DNA from 3 places in the Streptomyces stoeckheimensis genome. Region 1 is predicted to be linked to each of the others. Evidence: riboswitches for the same ligand, from Rfam matches in the RefSeq annotation. Region 1 holds a riboswitch; each other region holds the start of a gene.

Region 1 (7,065 bases):
GGGCCGGGGGCGTCGGGAGCGAGCAGGCCGTGGGCCCGCAACAGCGCGGCCACCGCCGGGGACCAGGCCTGGCGCAGGCCCGCCTCGGTCAGGAGGGCCGGCTCCGAGAGGAGGGCCTCCGCCGGACCGAAGCGGATGCCCGCCGGGGTGAGGACCGCCGCGTCGTCGGCCCAGCGGACCGCCAGGTCCACGTCGTGGGTGGCCATGACCACCGTCGTGCCGGAGGCGCGCAGTCCCGCGAGGACGTCGAGGAGCCGCTCCTGGCCGTCCGGGTCCAGGCCGGCCGTCGGCTCGTCCAGGATCAGCACCCGCGGAGCCATCGCCACCGCCCCCGCGATCGCCGCGCGCTTGCGCTGGCCGTAGGAGAGCAGGTGGGTGGGGCGGTCCCGGAGCCGGGTGATGTCCAGGGCGGCGAGGGCCGCGTCCACGCGGGCGCGGACCTCCGGAGCGGACAGTCCCAGGTTCATCGGGCCGAAGGAGACGTCCTGTTCGACCGAAGCCGCGAACAGCTGGTCGTCGGGGTCCTGCACCACCAGCTGGACGGACGTGCGCAGCCGGGTCAGTCCGGCCCGGTCGTACGAGACCTCCGTGCCGTCCAGCCACAGCGATCCCGCGCCGGGCCGCAGGCCGCCGCTCAGCAGCCGCATCAGCGTGGTCTTGCCGCTGCCGTTGCGGCCCAGCAGGGCCAGCGCCCGGCCCGGCGCGATGGCGAAGTCGACGCCGGTCAGGACCGCCGGGCCGTCCTCGTAGGCGTAGCCCGCGCCGGACAGTTCCACCACCGGGTTCAGTGACGGGTTCACGAGTACAGCCCCTTCAGGGTGAGGGTCAGGGTGATCAGGGCCGCCAGCAGGCCGGCGGTGGCCGTCAGGAAGCGCCACGACAGGGCCGCCTCCGGTACGAGGACCCGCAGCGCGCCGTCGTAGCCGCGTCCGGCCAGACCCGCCTGGAGCTTGGCCGCGCGGTCGAAGGCCCGTACGAAGGAGGTGGCGGCCAGTCCGGCCAGGGAACGCCACAGCGCCGCCCGGCCGGTGTGCCCGAGCCGGGCGGCCTGGGCCCGGCGGACCTGGGCCATGGAGTCGAGCAGCAGGAAGCCGATCCGGTACATGACCAGGGCCACGTCCACCACGGGGGCCGGCACCCCGGCCCGGACCAGCCGGGGCAGTACGTCGGAGACCGGGGTGGTGAAGGCGAACAGCAGCAGCCCGAGCGAGGCCGCCGAGGTGCGCAGCAGCAGTTCGGCGGCGAGCCGGGGGCCGTCGGGGGCCAGGGACACCGGCCCCGCCGGGCCGCCGACCGCGAACAGCAGGGGCAGCGCCCCGGTGAAGCAGAAGCCGAGCGGGATCCGGAAGGCCCGCCAGAGCTGCCGGCCAGCCACCCCGGCCGGGCCGAGCAGCACGGCGAGGGTGGCGGCGGCCACCAGCGGCCCGCCCGGCCAGGGCGGCAGGCACACGGCGGTGACCGTCAGCCCGATCCCGAGCAGGGCCTTCTCCAGCGGGTGCCGGCCGCGCCAGCGACTGCCGTGCGCGGCCACGTCGATCGGCAGCACCCGGCTACGCCTCCGGTGCGGCGGCGGGAGCGGCCGCGGCGGCGGCCGCACCCTGGCGGCGGCCCTTGCGGACCCCGAAGTAGTACGCGAGGACGCCCGCGCCCAGCGCCGCCTGCAAGGCGAACAGCGCGGACTCGACCTCGCCGGAGGGGGGCTCGTACAGCGGGGAGAACCAGGGCTCGTAGTCCGGCTTCAGCTCGGTGATCGCCGCCTCCGCCTGCGCGTCGGCGCCGGTGAAGGGCTCCTCCTTGCCCTCGCCCAGCCCCAGGGCGATCGGCAGGACGGCCAGCGCCGCCACCAGGAGCAGCAGCAGGGTGTTGATCTTCGCGTTCTTGGACATGCCGTTCATCAGGCCGCCGCCTTCTCTCCGGTACGGGGGGCCGTCAGCTTGGCGACGCCCAGCCGGACCAGGTCCGACTTGCTCGACGCCATCAGCAGCCGCATCACCAGGACGGTCAGCAGCCCCTCGCTCACGGCCAGCGGGATCTGCGTGACCGCGAAGATCCCGCCGAACTTCGCGAGCGAGCCCGCGATTCCGGAGGCCGGGTCAGGGAAGGCCAGGGCGAGCTGCACGCTGGTGACGCAGTAGGTGACCAGATCGGCGAAGAAGGCGCCGAAGAACACGGTCACCATCAGCGGGAGTCCGGACTTCCGCAGGAGCCGGTAGACGGCGTAGCCCGCCCACGGGCCGGCGATGGCCATAGAGAAGACGTTGGCGCCGAGGGTGGTGAGCCCGCCGTGCGCCAGCAGCAGGGCCTGGAACAGCAGGGTGATCGTGCCGAGCACCGCCATGATCGGCGGCCGGAACAGGATCGCCCCGAGCCCGGTGCCGGTGGGGTGCGAGCAACTGCCCGTCACCGAAGGGATCTTCAGGGCGGACAGGACGAAGGTGAAGGCCCCGGACGCACCGAGCAGCAGCGTGCTCTCCGGGTTGGCCTTCACCTCGCGGGTGAGCGAGCGGACGCCGTGGACGACGAAGGGGGCGGACACGGCGCCCCAGGCGACCGCGTGCAAAGGGGGCAGGAACCCCTCGGCTATATGCATGAGTAGGGAGACCTCTCCAGCACCTCGTGGATGGACAACGCGCCCCGGCCGGTCTCCTGGCTCACGGGTTGACGTCCATGCTCCGCCTTCCCGGGCAGCGCGGAACCTCCCGCGCAGCCCAGTGGCTTTCCCGCAGGAGTGGAGCCGGACTTCCCGATCACAGTGGCGAGGGCCGCACCGGTTTCCCACCGGTTTCCCGAACACCAAGGCCCGCTGACCCTAGTCGGCCGCACGGACCGGGAACAACCCGCCCCAATCGCGCCGAGCGGTGACCGGATTCCGCTTGTGCGTCACGCCGCGTGTCGGCGCCGTCGCCGTCCGCCTCAATGCCCCGGGCTGAAAAGGGAGTTCCACAGCTCCGTGACCGCCGAAGGCGGGCTGTCCCGCGTCGCCGCACTATTCCGGCCGTGCTGTTTCACCCGGACGACCCGGACGGGTGCGGCCGGGTGGCGGGCCTGCCGTGTGCCGGTGAGTCTGGGCGGGTGGCTACCGGAGGAGCACGACGATGACTGACAAGGCCATGTCTCATGACGACCTGCGTGCCGTGGTGATCAACTGCACCCTCAAGCGGTCGCCGGAACGGAGCCACACGCAGGGCCTGATCGACATCAGCACCGGCATCATGCAGCGCCAGGGTGTCCAGGTCGAGGTCCTCAGGGCAGTGGACCTCGACATCGCGACCGGCGTCTGGCCGGACATGACGGACCACGGCTGGGAGACCGACGAGTGGCCGGTCATCTACTCCAAGGTCATGGCCGCGGACATCCTCACGCTGGCCGGGCCCGTATGGCTGGGTGACAACTCCTCGGTCATGAAGAAGGTGATCGAGCGCCTGTACGCCTGCTCGTCGATCCTCAACGAGCTCGGCCAGTACGCCTACTACGGCCGCGTGGGCGGCTGCCTGATCACCGGCAACGAGGACGGCGCCAAGCACTGCGCGATGAACGTCCTGTACAGCCTCCAGCACCTCGGATACGTCATTCCGCCGCAGGCGGACGCGGGCTGGGTCGGCGAGGCCGGCCCGGGCCCGTCGTACCTCGACCCCGGCTCCGGCGGGCCGGACAACGACTTCACGAACCGCAACACGACCTTCATGACCTGGAACCAGCTCCACCTGGCGAGGATGCTCAAGGACACCGGTGGCATCCCCGCCCACGGAAACCAGCGCTCCGAGTGGGACGCCGGCTGCCGGTTCGACTTCGAGAACCCCGAGCACCGTTGAGCTAGGCCGTCAGATGAGGTCGCGGTGGCGGCCCACCTTGGTGGAGAAGAGGTAGAGCGGGGGTAGGAGGGCGGCGGCGCAGACGGTCCAGAGCGCGGTACGGGCGCCGAAGTGGGTGGCGAGGAGGCCGGCGGTGAGCGCGCCGAGGGGCAGCGCGCCCCAGGAGACGAAACGGACCGTGGCCATCACGCGGGACAGCAGTTCCGGGGGCGACTGCGTCTGCCGGTAGGTGCGGGTGGTGATCGAGCCGATGACGGTGCCGAAGGCGAAGCCGGCGTTGCCCAGGGCGAACCAGTACGCGTCCCCCGCCGACGTGGTCAGCGGGGCGAGCAGGAGCAGCGCGCCGCCCGTCAGATCGGCCAGGATGATGCCCCGTGCGGTGCCGAGGCGTGTGGTCACGCGGACCGCGACGGCGGCGCCGGCGAGCGCGCCGACCCCGTCCATGGCAAGGACGAGACCGAGCTGCACGGAGTCGAGGCCGGCTCCGCGGACCAGGTAGAGGGGGGTGAGGGTGACGAGGGCCGCGTTGAGGAAGTTGGCGGCGGTCGCCCAGATCATGCAGGGGCGCATGACCGGGTGCTTGGTGACGTACCGCCATCCCGCGCGCATCAGCCGCAGCGCGCTCTCGCCGGTGCGGGGTGCGGGGCGGCTCTCGGGGAGGGTGCGCAAGAGCACGGCGGAGGCCAGGTAGCTGGCGGCGTCCACGACGATCGCGCCGACCGGGCCCGTCGCACCGATCAGGACGCCGCCGAGGGAGGGGCCGCCGGTGTCGGTGACGGCGTGCGTGCCCGACATGACGCTGTTGCGGGCGGCCAGCTGCCGGGCCGGGACGACGGCGGGCAGGAAGGTCGAGTTGCCGATGTCGAACAGCACGGTCGCCGAGCCGGTGACGAGCGCCGCGAACAGCAGGTGCGGATACGTGAGCGTGCCGATCCACCAGGCGAGCGGCAGCGATCCGAGCGCCGCGAACCGTACGAGGTCCAGCGTGACCTGGAGTCGGCGCAGCGGCACGCGCTGCGCGAGGACGCCGGCCGGGAGGCTGAGCAGCAGCCAGGAGACCTGCCCGGCGGCGGCGAGCAGGGCGACCTGGAAAGCGGTGGCGTCCAGAACGGTGAGGGCGACGAGCGGCAGGGCGAGGACGGTGACGGCGGTGCCTGCGCCGCTGACCGTGGCGGCGGCCCAGAAGCGCCAGAAGACGCCCGGCGATGAGGTCTCCCCTTCGTCGTCGCGTCGGTCGTGCTCTTGGATCGCCTGTGTTCCGCTCATGCGGAGCCCACCCCCGGGTCTTGTCAGTCTCTTTTGGGAACTCACTCGTTCCAGGTGAGTTTCTATCCGGAACTGACCCCATGGCGCAAGATGGTCCCGGCGAACGGCCGCCGTGCGCGCAGAAGTGGAGACGTAGTGATGAGGTCGATCCCCGAGCGGGACGCCGCCTGCGCGATCGCGCAAGCCGCGGCGGTGGTCGGCGACTGGTGGAGCCTGCTCCTGATCCGGGAGGCCGCCCGAGGACACCACAAGTTCGACGCGCTCCAGGAGGAGCTGGGCATCTCCCGGAAGGTCCTCGCCGAGCGCCTGGCGCACCTGGTGGAGACGGGAGTGCTGGAGAAGGTCCCGTACCAGGAGCGGCCGACGCGGCACGAGTACCGGCTGACCGAGAGCGGCCGGGGGCTGCTGCCGGTCCTGCTGTCGATGCAGGACTGGGCCGACCGCTGGCTCCTCGGCGACGGCTCTCTCAGCGGCACCGCCGGCGAGACGAGCGCGGAGGCACGGCGCGTCGCGGACCTGACGGGCCGGCGGCTGCCGCGCCTGCGGCTGTCCGGTCACCGAGACGGCGCGCCGGTTGACCCGGTGGCCGACAGCGTGGCCACCGTCCTGTTCTGCTATCCGGCGACGGGGAGCCCCAGCCCCCTACCGGAGGGCTGGTCGCGCATCCCCGGCACCGTCGGCTGCACGCTGGAGAACCGGCTCTTCCGGGACGCCTACGAGGACTTCCGCGCCGCGGGTGCGGAGGTGCGCGGCGTCAGCACCCAACGCCCCGACGAACAGCGCGTGTTCGCGAGCCAGGAGGGCATCCCCTTCACCCTCCTCTCCGACGTCGACCTCCACCTCGCCACCGCCCTGCGCCTGCCCACCTTTCGTGCCGGACAACTGCTGCGACTGAAGCGGACCGTGCTGGTCGTCGACCGTGACGGCACGGTGCGGCACGCGCGCTTTCCGGTGACGGACATCCCGGCAGCGGTGAACGAGGCGCTGGCCGAGGTGCGGCGCCTGGCCGCGGAGGACTGACATCGCGTCGTCGCGGGGTTCCGTCACAGGCGGGCGTCAGAGCCGATCTCGCAGGCAGGTGCGGACGCACCTGGCCGCCCTGCTCAAGGGGTCCGGCGGGATGCCGGCGCACGGCAACCGGCGCTCCCTGTGGGACGCGGGCCGCCGCTTCGACTTCCCGAATCCCGAGCACCGGTAGGCGCCGGCCCGGCCTCCCGCCGGCGGGTGCTCAGCAGACGTTCGGGTGCGCGATGTCCAGGACGAAGCGCTCCGGGGCGTGCAGCTTGAAGGAGGTGTAGGCGGGCTTGGTGTCGAAGGCGGCGCCGAAGGTGACGTACCCCTCGTAGTCGCCGGTCAGGGCGATGCCCTTCAGCTTGGGCAGGTAGATCTTGAGGAGCTTGGGCCCGCGGTAGACGTTGTTGCCCGCGTCGTCGTGTCCGGCGGCGGGGTGCAGGCGGATCTCCAGGAAGTACCGCCCGGCCAGCGGGACGGGCTTGCCCGACCCGTCGTAGACCAGCTTGGTGACGGGGGTGACGGTGACCCCGGGGACGTACCCCTGAAGGTCGATGACCACCCGGTCGTACGTGCAGTGACCGCCCCAGCGGGCATTGACGACGAGCGGAGTCTGGGTGGCTGTGGTGGTGGATGCGGCCGTGGTGGCTGCGGCGGAAGCCGGTGCGGCGAAGGCGAGCATGGTGGCGAGCAGTGCGCCCAACCCCAGTGCGGTGGCCTGCCGGCGGCGTGGACGGTTCATTGCGTCCCCTCGATTCCGAGAGACGGGGAACGGTGTCACCCGTGAAGACGCGCCCGGTACGGTCGTGGTTGCACCGGGATCACCCGCTCTGCCGGGTCCCGCCGGGTCCCACAGCGTACCGCCGGATTCGCCCCGGTCAGCTGGGCAGGAGGGCGTTCAGCTCGGCGTCGAGGTCGTAGTGCCGGTGCTCCTGGCCGCGGGGCACCAGCTCGGTCATCCGGCGGCACAGCGCCT
Region 2 (7,065 bases), 4.7 Mb from region 1:
GCGGACCAGCTGCGCCTGGCCGCCCGGGAAGGCGTTGCGCACCCGCTCGACCACGGCGTCGGAGGAGAGCAGGAACAGCGCGGAAGTCCCGGGCTTCACCTCGGACTTCACCCCGTCGATGAACTGGTCGTCGATGCCGACGTCGGACAGCGATCCGCCGATGGCCCCGGCCGCCGCACCCACGGCTGCGCCGAGCAGCGGCACGAAGAACAGGAGTCCGAAGAGCATCCCCCAGAAGGTGCCGGAGAGCGCACCGGCTCCCGTGAGGCTGTTCAGCTGCTGGGTCTTCGGCTTCTTGGCATCTTCGCGCCAGGTGACGACCGCGGCGTCGTGCACCTGTATCAGCTGTTCCTTCTGCAGGGCGAGCAGGACGGACTCCGCCTGCTGGGCCCCCTCGGGCGTGGGAAACTTCCAGACGGTGAGAGTGGTGGATGCCACGTAACGCTCCAGTTCATGGATGGTGTTGCTTGGCGTCCAGTACAACCCACATTCGGACAATCGACCACAATTAGGGTGATGGTGACTCTTGGTCACCTGCCGAGCCGTCAGCGTCATTTGCCCGTTCGGCGGTACTCGGGCTCACGGCATGAGGTGGTAGTCGGGGAAGTTGCCCGGCAGGCGTTCGTCAGCCGGGCCCCGGGTCACCGCGCGGACCAGCAGCTCTCCACCGACGAACGCGCCGCGCCACGAGGCGCCGAAGCCGCCGAAGAGTTCTTCGCGGTCCCCGCGGGAACGGGGTGTGCCGTGGCCGACCTTGAACGCGCGGATCTGCGGTGCCAGTCGGTCGTAGGTCGCCTTGTCGTCCGTCGACAGGGTGGCGACGAGCGCGCCGTTCGAGGCGTTCATGGCGGCGAGCAGGAGGCGCTGCAGCGCCTGAGCACCGAGGGATGGGTCGATCTGCGGCCCGCCCAGGGGGCGTTCGTGCACGAGCCGACCGAGGAGGAGGCGGACCAGCTCCTCACGGTCCGCACGCTCCTGGAGGTCGAAGCCGCCCGGCTGGCCGCCGCACACGCCGACGCCGAGGCCCTCGCCGCGCTCGAAGAGCTGTGCGCCCAGGGGGAGCGGGCCGTCGCCGCCGACGACGTGGACACCGCCGTCGCGACGAACGCCCGGCTCCACGCGAAGATCGCGGACCGGGACGGGGAGGCCGCCACCGCGATCATGCGCGCGCACACGGAGCACACCCGCAAGACGTACCACGAGCGGGAGAAATAGTCCGGCGGCCGCAGAGCGCCGCGCGGCCGGGCCGAGGTCCACCGTGTCTCATTTCACCGTCCGACATGTGGGAAGTCGTGTTCATTCCGCGGCCGCCCGCCCTACTGTGGGCCTCGCAGCTGGTTCGCCCCCGTCCGCCAGGCGGGATGCGTCGTAAGAGGGAACCCGGTGGGAATCCGGGACTGCCCCGCAGCGGTGAGCGGGAACGACCGCCGTCATACGCACTGGGACCGGAACCGGTCCTGGGAAGCGACGGCCATTAGGAGCCCGCCGGGAGACCGGCAGGCGAGCCCGCGAGTCCGAAGACCTGCCCGTTGCCCGTGCGCGATCGACCGCGCACGGTTTCCCGGTGACCTCGTGGGCGGGTCGGCGTGCACCTCAGGCGGATCCTCCCGTCGCGTACCCGGCCGTACGCGACCCCGGCGGTCCGCCCGTTCCGGCACCCTTCGCCTCCGCGACCCGTCACCGGGTTCATGGAGACACGCTCGCGAAGGAGAGTTCCGTGACCACCGAGTCCGCAGCCGCGCCCGTACGGGCCACCGTGTACGGCTACCCCCGCCAGGGACAGAACCGGGAACTGAAGAAGGCCGTCGAGGGCTACTGGAAGGGCCGCGTCACCGCCGATGCCCTCCGCGCCACGGCCCGCGACCTGCGCCGGACCAACTGGGCCCAGCTCGCCGGGGCCGGCATCACCGAGGTTCCGACCGGCGACTTCTCGTACTACGACCACGTCCTGGACACCACGGTCATGGTCGGCGCCATCCCCGACCGCCACCGGTCCGCCGTCGCGGCGGACGCCCTGGACGGCTACTTCGCGATGGCCCGCGGCACCCAGGACGTGGCCCCGCTCGAAATGACCAAGTGGTTCGACACCAACTACCACTACCTGGTCCCCGAACTCGGGCCCGACACCGTCTTCACCGCCGAACCCGCCCGGCAGGTGGCCGAGTTGAAGGAGGCCCTGGCCCTCGGCCACACGGCCCGCCCGGTCCTGGTCGGACCGGTGACCTACCTCCTCCTCGCCAAGCCCGCGCCCGGCGTGGCCGCCGGCTTCGAGCCGCTCACCCTGCTCGACCGGCTGCTCCCCGTCTACGCGCAGGTCCTCGCGGACCTGCGCGCGGCGGGCGCCGCATGGGTCCAGCTCGACGAACCGGCCCTGGTCCAGGACCGCACACCGGCCGAACTGAACGCGGCGGCCCGCGCCTACCGCGAACTCGGCGGCCTCACAGAGCGCCCCAAGCTGCTCGTCGCCTCCTACTTCGACCGGCTCGGCGACGCCCTGCACGTCCTGGCGAAGGCGCCCGTGGAGGGCCTCGCCCTCGACTTCACCGACCGGGCCGCGGCCAACCTCGACGACCTCGCCGCGGTCGGCGGCATCCCCGGCAAGCGCCTGGTCGCGGGCGTGGTCAACGGCCGCAACATCTGGATCAACGACCACCAGAAGTCACTGACCACCCTCGGCACCCTGCTCGGCCTCGCCGGCCGGGTCGACGTGGCCGCCTCCTGCTCCCTGCTGCACGTCCCGATCGACGCCGACGCCGAGCGGGACACCGATCCGCAGGTCCGGCGCTGGCTCGCCTTCGCCCGACAGAAGGCCACCGAGATCAGCACGCTGGCCCGCGGACTGGCCGGGGGCACCGACGCGATCGCCGCCGAACTCGCCGCGAACCGGGCCGACCTGGCCTCCCGTACCGCCTCCCGGATCACCCACGACCCGGCCGTCCGTGCCCGCACCGCAGCGATCACCGAGGCCGACGGACACCGCGCCCAGCCCTACGCCGAACGGGCCGCCGCCCAGCGCGCCCACCTAGGCCTGCCGCTGCTTCCCACCACCACCATCGGCTCCTTCCCGCAGACCACGGAGCTGCGCACCGCCCGCGCCGACCTGCGCGCCGGACGCATCGACACGGCGGCCTACGAGGAGCGGATCCGCGCCGAGATCCGCGAGGTCGTCTCCTTCCAGGAGAAGACGGGCCTCGACGTGCTCGTGCACGGCGAGCCCGAACGCAACGACATGGTCCAGTACTTCGCCGAGCAGCTCACCGGATACCTCGCCACCCAGCACGGCTGGGTCCAGTCCTACGGCACCCGCTACGTCCGCCCGCCGGTCCTCGCCGGGGACGTCTCCCGTCCCGACCCGATGACCGTCCGCTGGACCACGTACGCTCAGCAGCAGACGGCCAAGCCGGTCAAGGGCATGCTGACCGGTCCGGTCACCATGCTCGCCTGGTCCTTCGTACGCGACGACCAGCCCCTCGGCGAGACCGCGCGCCAGGTCGGACTCGCCCTGCGCGACGAGGTCGACGACCTGGAAGCGGCCGGTACGTCGGTCATCCAGGTCGACGAGCCCGCCCTGCGCGAAACGCTGCCGCTGCGCGCCGCCGACCACGCCGACTACCTGGCGTGGGCCACGGAATCCTTCCGCCTCACCACCAGCGGCGTCCGACCGGACACCCAGATCCACACCCACATGTGCTACGCGGAGTTCGGGGACATCGTCGAGGCCATCGAGCACCTCGACGCCGACGTCATCAGCCTGGAGGCGGCCCGCTCCCACATGCAGGTCGCGGACGAGCTCGCCGGCGCGGGCTACCCGCGCGAGGTCGGCCCCGGAGTCTGGGACATCCACTCTCCCCGCGTCCCCTCGGCCGGTGAAGCGGCGACCCTGCTGCGCAGGGGACTCGGGGCGATCCCCGCCGAACGCCTCTGGGTCAATCCCGACTGCGGGCTGAAGACCCGCGGCTGGCCCGAGACGAAGGACTCGCTGGAGCACCTCGTCGAAGCGGCCCGCCGGGTGCGTTCGGAAATCCGGCCGAACGCCTGATTCCCCGCAGGACGGCCGGCGTACGGGATGCCCGTGCGCCGGCCGGCCTGCGTCAGTGCACGGACACGGCGGAGGCGGGCTCCCTTTCCGGGGCGTCGTCCTTGTCGCTGCGGCCGATGTGGTTGAAGGCGAGGTTGAGCAGCACCGCGGCGACGCAGCCGGTGCTGATGCCGGAGTCGAGGATGATGCGCATGCTCTCGGGGAAGCCGTGGTAAAAGCCCTCGCTGGCCATCGGGATCACACCGATGCCGAGGCTGATGGCGACGATGAGGACGTTGTCACCGCGTTCCAGGCCGGCCTGCGCGAGGGTCTGGATGCCGCTGGCGGCCACCGTGCCGAACAGGGCGAGGCCGACGCCGCCGAGGACGGGCTGCGGCACCAGCGAGACGACCGAGGCGAGGAACGGGCACAGGCCCAGCAGGATGAGGATGCCGCCGCTCGCGGCCACGACGTAGCGGCTGCGGACCTTGGTGATGGCGACCAGGCCGACGTTCTGCGCGAAGGCGCTGGCGGCGAATCCGTTGAAGAGGGGGCTCAGCGCGGTGCCCAGGCCGTCCGCGCGCAGCGCCGCGGCGAGGGTACGCCCGAATCCAGACCCGAACGCTCCACTTCGCCCCGCCCCGTCCATCCCGCGGACGAGGTGCTGCCCATGCGGCGGATGGTCCCCGCCGCCCTGCAGCACGTGGCCAGCATGTACGCGGGCCTCGCGGCGCCCCCGCTGATCATCGGCGGCGCCCTGGGCCTGACCGCGGCGCAGCTCACCGCGCTGCTGGCCGCGAGCCTGGTCGTCGCCGGCCTGGCCGCCGTGGCCCAGACCCTGCGCTTCTGGGGTGTCGGGGCCGGACTGCCCGTCACCAACGGCGTCTCCTTCGCCGTCGTGTCACCGGTCCTGGCCGCCTCCGTGTCACGGGGGCAGGACACCCTGCCCCTGGTGTTCGGCGCCACCCTCGTCGCCGGGCTCGTCTGCTTCCTCCTGGCCCCGGCCTTCTGCCGGCTCCTGCGCTTCTTCCCGCCCGTCGTCAGCGGCTCCGTCATCACGCTGGTCGGACTCTCGCTGCTGCCGGTGGCCGGGGAATGGGCCCGGGGCGGCGAACCCGGGGCCTCCGGCTACGGATCGCCGTCCAACCTCGCGCTCGCCGCCGGAACCCTCGCCGTCACGCTCCTCCTCCACCGGCTCCTCAGCGGACGCTTCCTGCAACGGGTGGCCATCCTGCTCGGTCTCATCGCCGGCACGGCGGCCGCGGTGCCGATGGGCAAGGTCGAGTTCCAAGCCCTCTCCCAGGCACCGCTGTTCGCGCTCCCGGAACCGTTCGCCTTCGGTGCCCCGCAGTTCGAGGTGCCGGTCATCGCCACCATGCTCGTCGTGATGCTCGTCTCCATGACGGAATCCACCGCGTCCCTGGTCGCGGTGGGATCGGTGGTCGACCGACCGGTCGACGCCCGCGTCATCGCGGGCAGCCTGCGCGCCCAGGGCCTGGGCACCGCACTCGGCGGTGTTCTGGGGGCCTTCGTGAGCACCGCCTACGCGCAGAACGTCGGCCTGGTCGCGATCAGCCGCATCCGCAGCCGGTACGCGGTCACCCTGTGCGGGGCGATCCTGGCCCTCATGGGCCTCGTGCCGGTCCTGGGCTCGCTCGTCGCGCTCGTGCCGCTGCCCGTGCTCGGCGGGGCGGCGGTCGTCTTCTTCGGCTCGATCACCGTCGCCGGGATCCGGACCCTGGCCAAGGCCTCCCTCGCCACCGGGCACAACGGCATCATCGTGTCCGTCGCCCTCGCCTTCGGTCTCTTCCCCGTCGCATCGGCCGACTTCTACGAGCGGCTCCCCGCGCCCGTCGCCCTGGTGCTGGGGTCGGGCATCACGGCGGGATGCCTCGTCGCCGTCCTCCTCAACCTGCTCCTGAACCACTTCGGCCGGGGCAGCGAGGCCAACGAGAGCCACGTCCCCACCGCCCAGGTCAACGCCTTCGACGGCATCGGCCGCTCAGGCGCGCCGGGGGGCGCGGCTCGCACCTCCGGGTGAGGCCCCGCCCGGCCAGGCGAGCGGGTACCTCTCGCGCCCGGCCCGGTCGACCCACCGGAGCCGGTCCCGTACGGGACCGCGCCGGCTCTCCGGGGCCCGCTCCGCAAGCCCGGCCAGCAGGTCGTGCATCCTGCGCAGTGCCATCGGGGAGCCCGTGGCGGCGTAGAGGACGTCGTCGACGGCCGTCCGCAGGTACCGCTCCCAGTCGGGCACCGGGACCGTCACCCTCAACCGGCCGCTCCCGTCGGTGAAGTGACCGATGCTCAGCTCGCGGCCGACGAGGCGGTTCAGCAGGTCCTCGATGCGGTCCAGGCTCTCCACCGCCGTGGCCGGGTCGTTCACGGCCGGGGAGAGGGCGCGCAGCGCGATGTCGGCGAGGAGCCTGAAGGGCAGGTCGGGGTCCTGGTCGAAGGTGCGCTCGACCCCGGTCTCCAGGGCGCCGCGCAGAACCGCCTCGGGTACGTCGCCGCCGGTCACCTCGGCCAGTGTCATGCCCCGGGACACGGTCGTTCCCGGGGGGAGGAGGAAGGCGATGGAACAGTCGCGCTCCCTGGCCGCGCCGACCAGGGTGCGTACGTCGATCTGCTGGATCACCACCGCCGGTCCGGACCACAGGACGGTGGTGGTCCCGGCCGCCGGGTCCGGGCCCGGGTCCGGGTCTGGTGACGTGCCCGGGGCGTACGGCCGTACGTACAGGTCGTCGAACAGCCGGTGTGCCCGCGCGGCGATCGCGGTCAGGGAATGGCCGAGCTGGATCGATCGGAACGCTCCCGTCTGCAGCGACCGCATGAGAGCGAGCGCGACCAGGGTGAGCACCATGGCGGCGCCGGGAACGAGTGTCGAGACGGTCGCCCTGCGGGCGCCGACGGCCAGCCCCGAGGTGATGCAGAAGACGAACACGCCGACGGTGAAGGCGAACGTGCGCCACACGATCGGGTCGTCCCGGAAGAGACCGAGGCGCGGAGTGAAGGTGGTGGCGGAGAACTGGATGACGAGGAACAGCATC
Region 3 (7,065 bases), 1.4 Mb from region 1:
GCCGTCCGCGACGCTGAACGCGGCGCTCGCGCTCCTCGGCTGAGGTCCCTCGGGACTGAGGTCAGCCAGGGCTGAGGTCCCTCAGGACTGAGGTCCACCGCATCCACGGGTCCGCCCCGGTCGGCAATCGCCGGCCGGGGCGGACCCGTTCGTGCGTCCGGTCAGAGCCGGTGCACCTGATCCGGAGCGAAGGCCAGCGGGTCGGGCCCGGCGGCCAGCACCCGCAGCCCGGGAGCCGCGGCGAGCAGCTCGCGCAGCCACTCCAGGGCCTCGGACGCGAGGTGCTCGCAGCCGTCGAGGACGAGCAGCATGTCGCGCTCCGCCAGCCACGACGCCGCGTTCGTCGTCCCGCACGGCAGGAACGGCATGCCCGGTACGCAACCCAGCGAGGCCGTCAGGTCGCGGACCCCGAATACGCGGTCCATGGACACCACGGCCACGCCGTCGTAGAAATTGGACGAGAGCCGTTGCCCTATCTCCCGCACCAATTGGCTCCGGGGCTCGCGGGACCGTCCGGTGACGGTCAGCACTTTGCCCCGCCGCACGGCGGTGAAAAGACGGGACAGCTCCGCGGAGGCCACCGGGAACGTACCGGCTCCTCTGGAATCCCTCATCGGCACGATGCCCCCCTGCATGCGTGACCAGCTGCGGCAAGAGTGTTGTTTCAAGCCGCATGCAGATGATTATGCGCCAGTTCTATCGGATGGCCAGGGGAATTCCCTATTCCGGCGAAAAGCCCGTGGCGCCCGATGATCGCAGGAGATGTACACCCGACGCGGCTTTGTCCATTCCCGCGGCCCAGCCCCCCGGGGAACGGTTGTCCGGGGGCCCGGAATCCGCTGTACTGCTGCTGTGCCGCCCGATGTACGGGCATGGCGCGGCACATACGGGGGAGGGGTCAGGATGAGTGCGGACCGGCATCGGGCAGGGCGGGGCGCGAGACCCGCGTCGCACCGGCGCCGTGCGGGCTTCCGTCGCCGAAGACCGCTGCTGAGCCTCTTCCTTTCCGCCTTCTTCCTCGTCGGCGTCTGCGCCGCGACGGGCATCGCCTGGGAGCCGCGCACCGTCGCCGACGCGCGGGCCCGCTCCGGACCCGGCCCGGCGGACACCCTGCCCGGGACCCCCGGCATCGGCCCCGTGCCGACCGCCACCGGCCCCGTCGCCACCGGCCCGGTCGCGAGCGCCCCGCAGAGTCCCGGCGGGCAGGCCCCGGACCCGAAGGCCCAGGGGGCCGGCTCGGGCGACGCAGTGCGCCCCACGGGGGCCCTGCCCTTCGACATGCCGCAGCCGGCCGTCCTGCGCTCCGGTGCCGCCGGCAAGAAGCTGGTCTTCGCCCACTACTTCACCCCGTACCCGCTCTCCCTGGACAACGTCGGCGCCGACGCCGACTACTACACCCGCAACTACCTGAAGCCGGACGGCGAGAACGGCAAGCACGAGCGCTACGGCGGCCTGCTCCGCGACCGCCCGCTGCCCGTCCCGCCCCAGGCCGGGGACTGGGAGCTCGTCAACCTCCGGCAGGAGGTCCGCACGGCCCGCGCCGCCGGCATCGACGGATTCACCCTCGACCTGCTCTCCCTGACCGGGAAGAACCGGGAACGCTCCAACCTCCTGATGGAAGCCGCCCGTTCGGTGGATCCGGCCTTCAAGGTCATGCTGATGCCGGACATGACCTCCCTGGGCACCGACGACCCGGTCGTGCTCGCCGACCTCCTCGCGGAACTCGGCAAGGCCCCGTCCGCCCACCGGCTCCCCGACGGCCGGCTGGTCGTCTCGCCGTTCAAGGCGGAGGAGAAGAGCGTCGCCTGGTGGACCGGGGTCATGGACGCCTTGAAGTCCCGGCACGGCATCCGCACCGCCTTCGTCCCGCTCTTCCTCGACTTCGGCGCGCACAGCGGTGAGTTCGAGCCCATCAGCTACGGATTCTCCGAGTGGGGCAGTCGCAGCTACGTCGGCCAGGAGAGCTCCACGCGCGACGTCCGGCGCGCCCACGCCGCGGGCAAGATCTGGATGCAGCCCGTATCGGTCCAGGACGCCCGCCCCAACCAGGGCATCTACGACGAGGCGGGCAACACCGCGACCCTGCGCGCCACATGGAACCGCGCCATCGAGGACGGGGCCGACTGGGTGCAACTCACCACGTGGAACGACTACAGCGAGGGCAGCCAGTTCGCGCCCTCCCTGCACAACGGCCATGCCTACCTGGACCTTTCCTCCTACTACCTCACCCGGTTCAAGACGGGCGGCTGGCCGAAAATCGTCCGAGACACGCTGTACCTGAGCTCGCGCACCCAGTTCGCCGCCGCGGACCCGAGCGGCGGCCAGTCCCTCGTGATGTCCCTGCGGGGCGGCAGCGCCGCGGCCCGGGACACGGTGGAGGTGCTGAGCTTCCTGACCGCGCCCGCGAGCATCCGTACGACCGTGGGGGCGGCCGAGGACGCGCACGCGGCCCCGGCCGGGGTCCACTCCGAGCTGCTGCCCCTGGGTCCGGGCGTCGGCGCGGCGTCCGTGGTGCGGGGCGGCAAGGCCGGGGCCCGGGTGGAGCTGCGCTACCGGGTGGACCGGACGGTGGAGGTCCAGGACCTCCAGTACTACGCCGCCACCAGCGGCCGGAGCTGAGTCCGCAGGGCTCCGGGGCCGGTCCGTAGGGGCTGAAGTCCCTTGCCCCGGGACCTTCGTCACCCCATATGTAGTGGTGGCGCTCTGCTGTCACATCTATATGTAGTGTTGGCTCTGCCGGTTCGGCGGGGCCTCTCCCCGACCGAGGCAACAGGGAACCCGGTGGGAATCCGGGACTGCCCCGCAACGGTTACGTCCGCCACGGCGGACGAGTCCGACACCTGCCGGCACGGGCTTTCGGTAAAGCCCGCCATTCTTCCGTGCCGAGCCTCGTGGGAGGGCTGCCGTGACTGCTGTCGTCGATGCCGTAGAGACCGTGACCGAATACCTGGACCGCCGGGACTGGCGGGTGAACGCCAACGCCAACCAGGGCTATTCGCTCGGCGGACTCATTCTCAACGCCGCGGGCAAGGTCACCGCGAACTACTGGCTGGAGCAGGTCTATCCCGCCGCCGTGGCCCGCGCCCACCGCGAGGGCGACCTCCACCTCCACGACCTGGACATGCTCTCCGGCTACTGCGCCGGCTGGTCCCTGCGCACCCTGCTCACCGAGGGCTTCAACGGGGTCCCCGGCCAGATCGACTCCGCCCCGCCCAAGCACCTGTCCTCGGCCGTCGGCCAGATCGTGAACTTCCTCGGCACCCTGCAGAACGAATGGGCGGGCGCCCAGGCCTTCTCCTCCTTCGACACCTGCCTCGCCCCGTACGTCCGCCTCGACGCGATGACGTACGACCAGGTCAGGCAGTGCATCCAGGAGCTCGTGCACAACCTCAAGGTGCCCTCGCGCTGGGGCACCCAGACCCCCTTCACCAACCTCACCTTCGACTGGACCTGCCCCGAGGACCTGCGCGCGCAGATCCCGGTGGTCGCGGGGGAGGAGACCGGCTTCACCTACGGCGAGCTCCAGGCCGAGATGGACATGATCAACCGGGCGTACATCGAGGTGATGACGCAAGGCGACGCCGCCGGGCGGGTGTTCACCTTCCCCATCCCGACCTACAACATCACCCGCGACTTCCCCTGGGAGAGCGAGAACGCCGAGCGGCTCTTCGCGATGACCGCCAAGTACGGGCTCCCGTACTTCCAGAACTTCATCAACTCCGAGCTCGAACCCCACATGATCCGCTCCATGTGCTGCCGGCTCCAGCTCGACCTGACCGAGCTGGTCAAGCGCGGCAACGGCCTCTTCGGCAGCGCCGAGCAGACCGGCTCGCTCGGCGTGGTCACCCTCAACTGCGCCCGGCTCGGGCATCTTTGCGCGGGCGACGAGACGCGGCTGCTGGCCGAGGTGGACCGGCTGTGCGAGCTCGCCAAGGACAGCCTCGAACTCAAGCGGATCACCGTCCAGAACCTGATCGACGGCGGTCTCTTCCCCTACACCAAGCGGTACTTGGGCACCCTGCGTAACCACTTCTCCACCATCGGGGTCAACGGCGTCAACGAGATGGTCCGCAACTTCAGCGGGGACGCGTACGACATCACCGATCCCGAGGGGCACGCCCTCGCCGTCCGCCTCCTGGACCGGGTCCGGGCCCGGATGGTCGACTTCCAGGAGAGCACCGGCCACCTGTACAACCTGGAGGCCACACCCGCCGAGGGCACGACGTACCGCTTCGCGAAGGAGGACCGGGCCCGCTTCCCCGGCATCCTCCAGGCCGGCACCGACGCCAACCCGTACTACACCAACTCCTCGCAGCTGCCCGTCGGCTGGACCGACGACCCCTTCGAGGCGCTGGAACGCCAGGACGAACTGCAGGGCAAGTACACGGGCGGCACCGTCCTGCACCTGTACACCCCCGAGCGGATCCCGACGGCGGAGGCCTGCCGCACGCTGGTCCGCCGCTCGCTGGAGACCTTCCGGCTCCCGTACCTGACGGTGACCCCGACCTTCTCCATCTGCGCGGACCACGGCTACCTGGCGGGGGAGCAGCCCCATTGCCCCACGTGCGGGGCGGCGTGCGAGGTCTGGACCCGGGTCATGGGCTACCACCGCCCGGTGTCCTCCTTCAACACCGGCAAGAAGGGCGAACACGCCGAGCGCGTCCACTTCAAGGCGGCGGTGTGACCGGCGAAGGGGCCGGCGACGTCATCCGCATCGGCGGCTGGTCCCGGCTGTCCACCTGCGACTGGCCCGGCCGGCTGGTCACCACCGTCTTCTGTCAGGGCTGCCCCTGGCGGTGCGGCTACTGCCACAACCCCGGCCTGCTGCCCGCCCGGGCCCCCGCCGCCGTCTCCTGGAACGAGGTGCTCGGCCACCTCGCCCGGCGGACGGGGCTGCTCGACGGGATCGTCTTCTCGGGCGGGGAACCGCTGCTCCAGCGCGGCCTGCCCCAGGCCGTACGGGAGGCCCGCGCGCTGGGCCTGGAGGTCGGCCTCCACACCGGGGGAGCCTTCCCCCGGCGCCTGGCCCGGCTGCTGGACGCGGACCTGCTGGACTGGGTCGGCTTCGACGTCAAGGCTCCGCCCGGCCGCTACGAACGGGTCACCGGCGTCGGCCACGCGGCCGCCTCGGCGGAGCGCAGTCTGCGCCTCCTGCTCGCCTCGGGGGTTCCCCACCAGCTCCGCACCACGGTGGACCCGGCCCTCCTGGACGCTCCGGACATGGCCGACCTGGACGACTGGCTCGCGGACCTGGGCGGGACCCCGACGCACCGGCAGACCGTGCGCCCCCCGGCGGCCTAGGTGTATTGCCTCGTCAGGCCCTCTCCTGCGGATCCCGCCCGGCCCGCGCGGGGGCGAACTCGGGCTGGTCCAGGAGGCGGAGCCAGCTTCCGTCGCTCTGGCGGCGGACCACCTGGGCGCGGGCGCCCGTGCCGTCGCTCGGCGGCGTGGAGGTCAGCGCGATCCCGTCGCTGACCAGCGTGGGCAGCGGCGGCTCGGGCTCGAACCGGGGCCGCCGTTCCAGGACCTGCTGCCACAGGACCCGGATGGCCTCCCGGCCCACCGTCAGCTCCCCGGGCGGGAACCCCTCTTCGACGCCCTCGCGGCCTTTCACCGGGCCCACCCCGGCGTGGAGCTCGCGCTGCTGGAGGACAACTCCGACCGGCTGGTGCAGGCCGTGCGCGCCGGCTCCGTCGACCTCGCCCTCGTGGGAACCGCCGCCACCACCCCCGACGGACTGGAGGCCCTCACCCTCGTCAGCGAGCGCCTGGTCGTCGCGGTCCCGGCAGGGCACCCCCTGGCCGTGGCGGACCGGTCACCCTCCGCGACCTCGGCGGGTACCCGGTCATCTGCGTGCCCCGGGCACCGGGCTGCGTCCGGTGCTCGACCAGGCCTGCGCAGGACAGGGGCTGCGGCCCGCGATCGCCCTGGAGGCCGGCGCCGCCGATGCCGTGGCGGACCTCGCGGCGCGCGGCCTCGGGGTCGCCGTTCTGAGCGCCTCGATGGCCGATTCCTACCGCGACCGGCTCACCGCCCGGACCATCGAGGACGGGGAGATCCCGGCCCTGCTCTCGCTGGTCTGGCGCGACACCCGCGGTCCCGCGGTACGGGAGCTGCTCCTGCGGTGCCGTCGGGCCTTCGCTCCCGTGATGGCCGGAGGAGGGGCTGTCGCTCCGACGGGGGGCGGGGCATGATCGTCCCGACAGCCGCGCCGCACACACGGAGGTCCCACGTGACCCAGCCCGCCGAGCCGACCGACCGCACCGACCGCGTCGACCCCGACGACGCCACCGGGCAGGCCGGGGCCGCCTCACGCAGCGGGTCGATACGCCGCCCCGCCGAATTCCCGGGCGGGCGGGAGCTGTTCCGGCTCTCCCCCGACGTCGGCCACCTGAACCACGGGTCGTTCGGCGCGGTGCCCGTCCCCGTCCAGGAGGCGCAGGCCGCCCTCCGGGCGCAGGCGCACGCCGACCCGGACGCCTTCTTCATCGGCGCCCCCGACCGGCTCGTCGAGGCCCGGTCCCGGATCGCCGCCCGGCTCGGCGCCGACCGGGACGGGATCGCCTTCGTGTCCAACGCCACCGAGGCCGCCAACGTGGCCCTCGACGCCGTGGAGTTCGCCGCAGGGGACGAGATCCTGGTCACCGACCACGGCTACGGCACGGTCGTCGCGGCCGCGGCCCGGCGCGCCCCGCTCACCACCGTGGCCCTGGGCACCGACCTGCCCGACGAGGACGCCGTACGGGAAGCCGTGCTGGCCGGGGTCACCCCGCGGACCCGGGTCGCCGTACTCGACCACATCAGCTCGCCCACCGCCCGGCTCATCGCCTCCCCCCGGCTGCTGGCCGAACTCGCCGAGCGGGGCGTCACCACCATCGTGGACGGCGCCCACGCCCCCGGGATGATTCCCGACCCGCTGGGCGGGGGCGCCGACTTCTGGTTCGGCAACCTCCACAAATGGGCCTACGCCCCGTCCGGTACCGCGCTGCTGGCCGTCGCCCCGCGCCATCGCGAGCGGGTCCGGCCGCCGGTGCCCTCCTGGGAAGCGCACTACGGCTTCCCGCG

What was found. A riboswitch is a leader RNA that binds a small molecule or an ion and turns the genes downstream of it on or off. The one in region 1 is predicted to bind cobalamin.
Region 2: it holds a riboswitch for cobalamin, as region 1 does, so the genes downstream of both, metE (5-methyltetrahydropteroyltriglutamate--homocysteine S-methyltransferase) here and ACE1OC_RS12865 (energy-coupling factor ABC transporter permease) in region 1, are expected to answer to the same signal.
Region 3: it holds a riboswitch for cobalamin, as region 1 does, so the genes downstream of both, ACE1OC_RS07070 (ribonucleoside triphosphate reductase) here and ACE1OC_RS12865 (energy-coupling factor ABC transporter permease) in region 1, are expected to answer to the same signal.

Annotation. Positions count from the first base shown of each region.
Region 1 covers NZ_CP169550.1:2,872,374-2,879,438, reverse strand. Annotated here, with positions in the region: gene ACE1OC_RS12880 (energy-coupling factor ABC transporter ATP-binding protein) at 1-800, opposite strand, end outside; gene cbiQ (cobalt ECF transporter T component CbiQ) at 797-1,546, opposite strand; gene ACE1OC_RS12870 (energy-coupling factor ABC transporter substrate-binding protein) at 1,551-1,886, opposite strand; gene ACE1OC_RS12865 (energy-coupling factor ABC transporter permease) at 1,895-2,590, opposite strand; cobalamin riboswitch at 2,619-2,813, opposite strand; gene ACE1OC_RS12860 (flavodoxin family protein) at 3,096-3,812, shown strand; gene ACE1OC_RS12855 (MFS transporter) at 3,822-5,078, opposite strand; gene ACE1OC_RS12850 (winged helix-turn-helix transcriptional regulator) at 5,217-6,098, shown strand; gene ACE1OC_RS12845 (AMIN-like domain-containing (lipo)protein) at 6,307-6,771, opposite strand; gene ACE1OC_RS12840 (SsgA family sporulation/cell division regulator) at 6,968-7,065, opposite strand, start outside.
Region 2 covers NZ_CP169550.1:7,609,859-7,616,923, forward strand. Annotated here, with positions in the region: gene ACE1OC_RS34540 (DUF1269 domain-containing protein) at 1-438, opposite strand, end outside; partial or broken gene ACE1OC_RS34545 (aldehyde dehydrogenase family protein) at 580-858, opposite strand; partial or broken gene ACE1OC_RS34550 (FCD domain-containing protein) at 856-1,215, shown strand; cobalamin riboswitch at 1,319-1,545, shown strand; gene metE (5-methyltetrahydropteroyltriglutamate--homocysteine S-methyltransferase) at 1,718-4,039, shown strand; partial or broken gene ACE1OC_RS34560 (solute carrier family 23 protein) at 4,092-4,622, opposite strand; gene ACE1OC_RS34565 (nucleobase:cation symporter-2 family protein) at 4,689-6,059, shown strand; gene ACE1OC_RS34570 (DUF2254 family protein) at 6,021-7,065, opposite strand, start outside.
Region 3 covers NZ_CP169550.1:1,491,770-1,498,834, reverse strand. Annotated here, with positions in the region: gene ACE1OC_RS07085 (NADP-dependent isocitrate dehydrogenase) at 1-43, shown strand, start outside; gene ACE1OC_RS07080 (hypothetical protein) at 162-614, opposite strand; gene ACE1OC_RS07075 (glycoside hydrolase family 71 protein) at 904-2,619, shown strand; cobalamin riboswitch at 2,721-2,863, shown strand; gene ACE1OC_RS07070 (ribonucleoside triphosphate reductase) at 2,906-4,684, shown strand; gene ACE1OC_RS07065 (anaerobic ribonucleoside-triphosphate reductase activating protein) at 4,681-5,301, shown strand; gene ACE1OC_RS07060 (YybH family protein) at 5,315-5,674, opposite strand; partial or broken gene ACE1OC_RS07055 (LysR family transcriptional regulator) at 5,630-5,749, shown strand; gene ACE1OC_RS07050 (LysR substrate-binding domain-containing protein) at 5,880-6,194, shown strand; gene ACE1OC_RS07045 (aminotransferase class V-fold PLP-dependent enzyme) at 6,233-7,065, shown strand, end outside.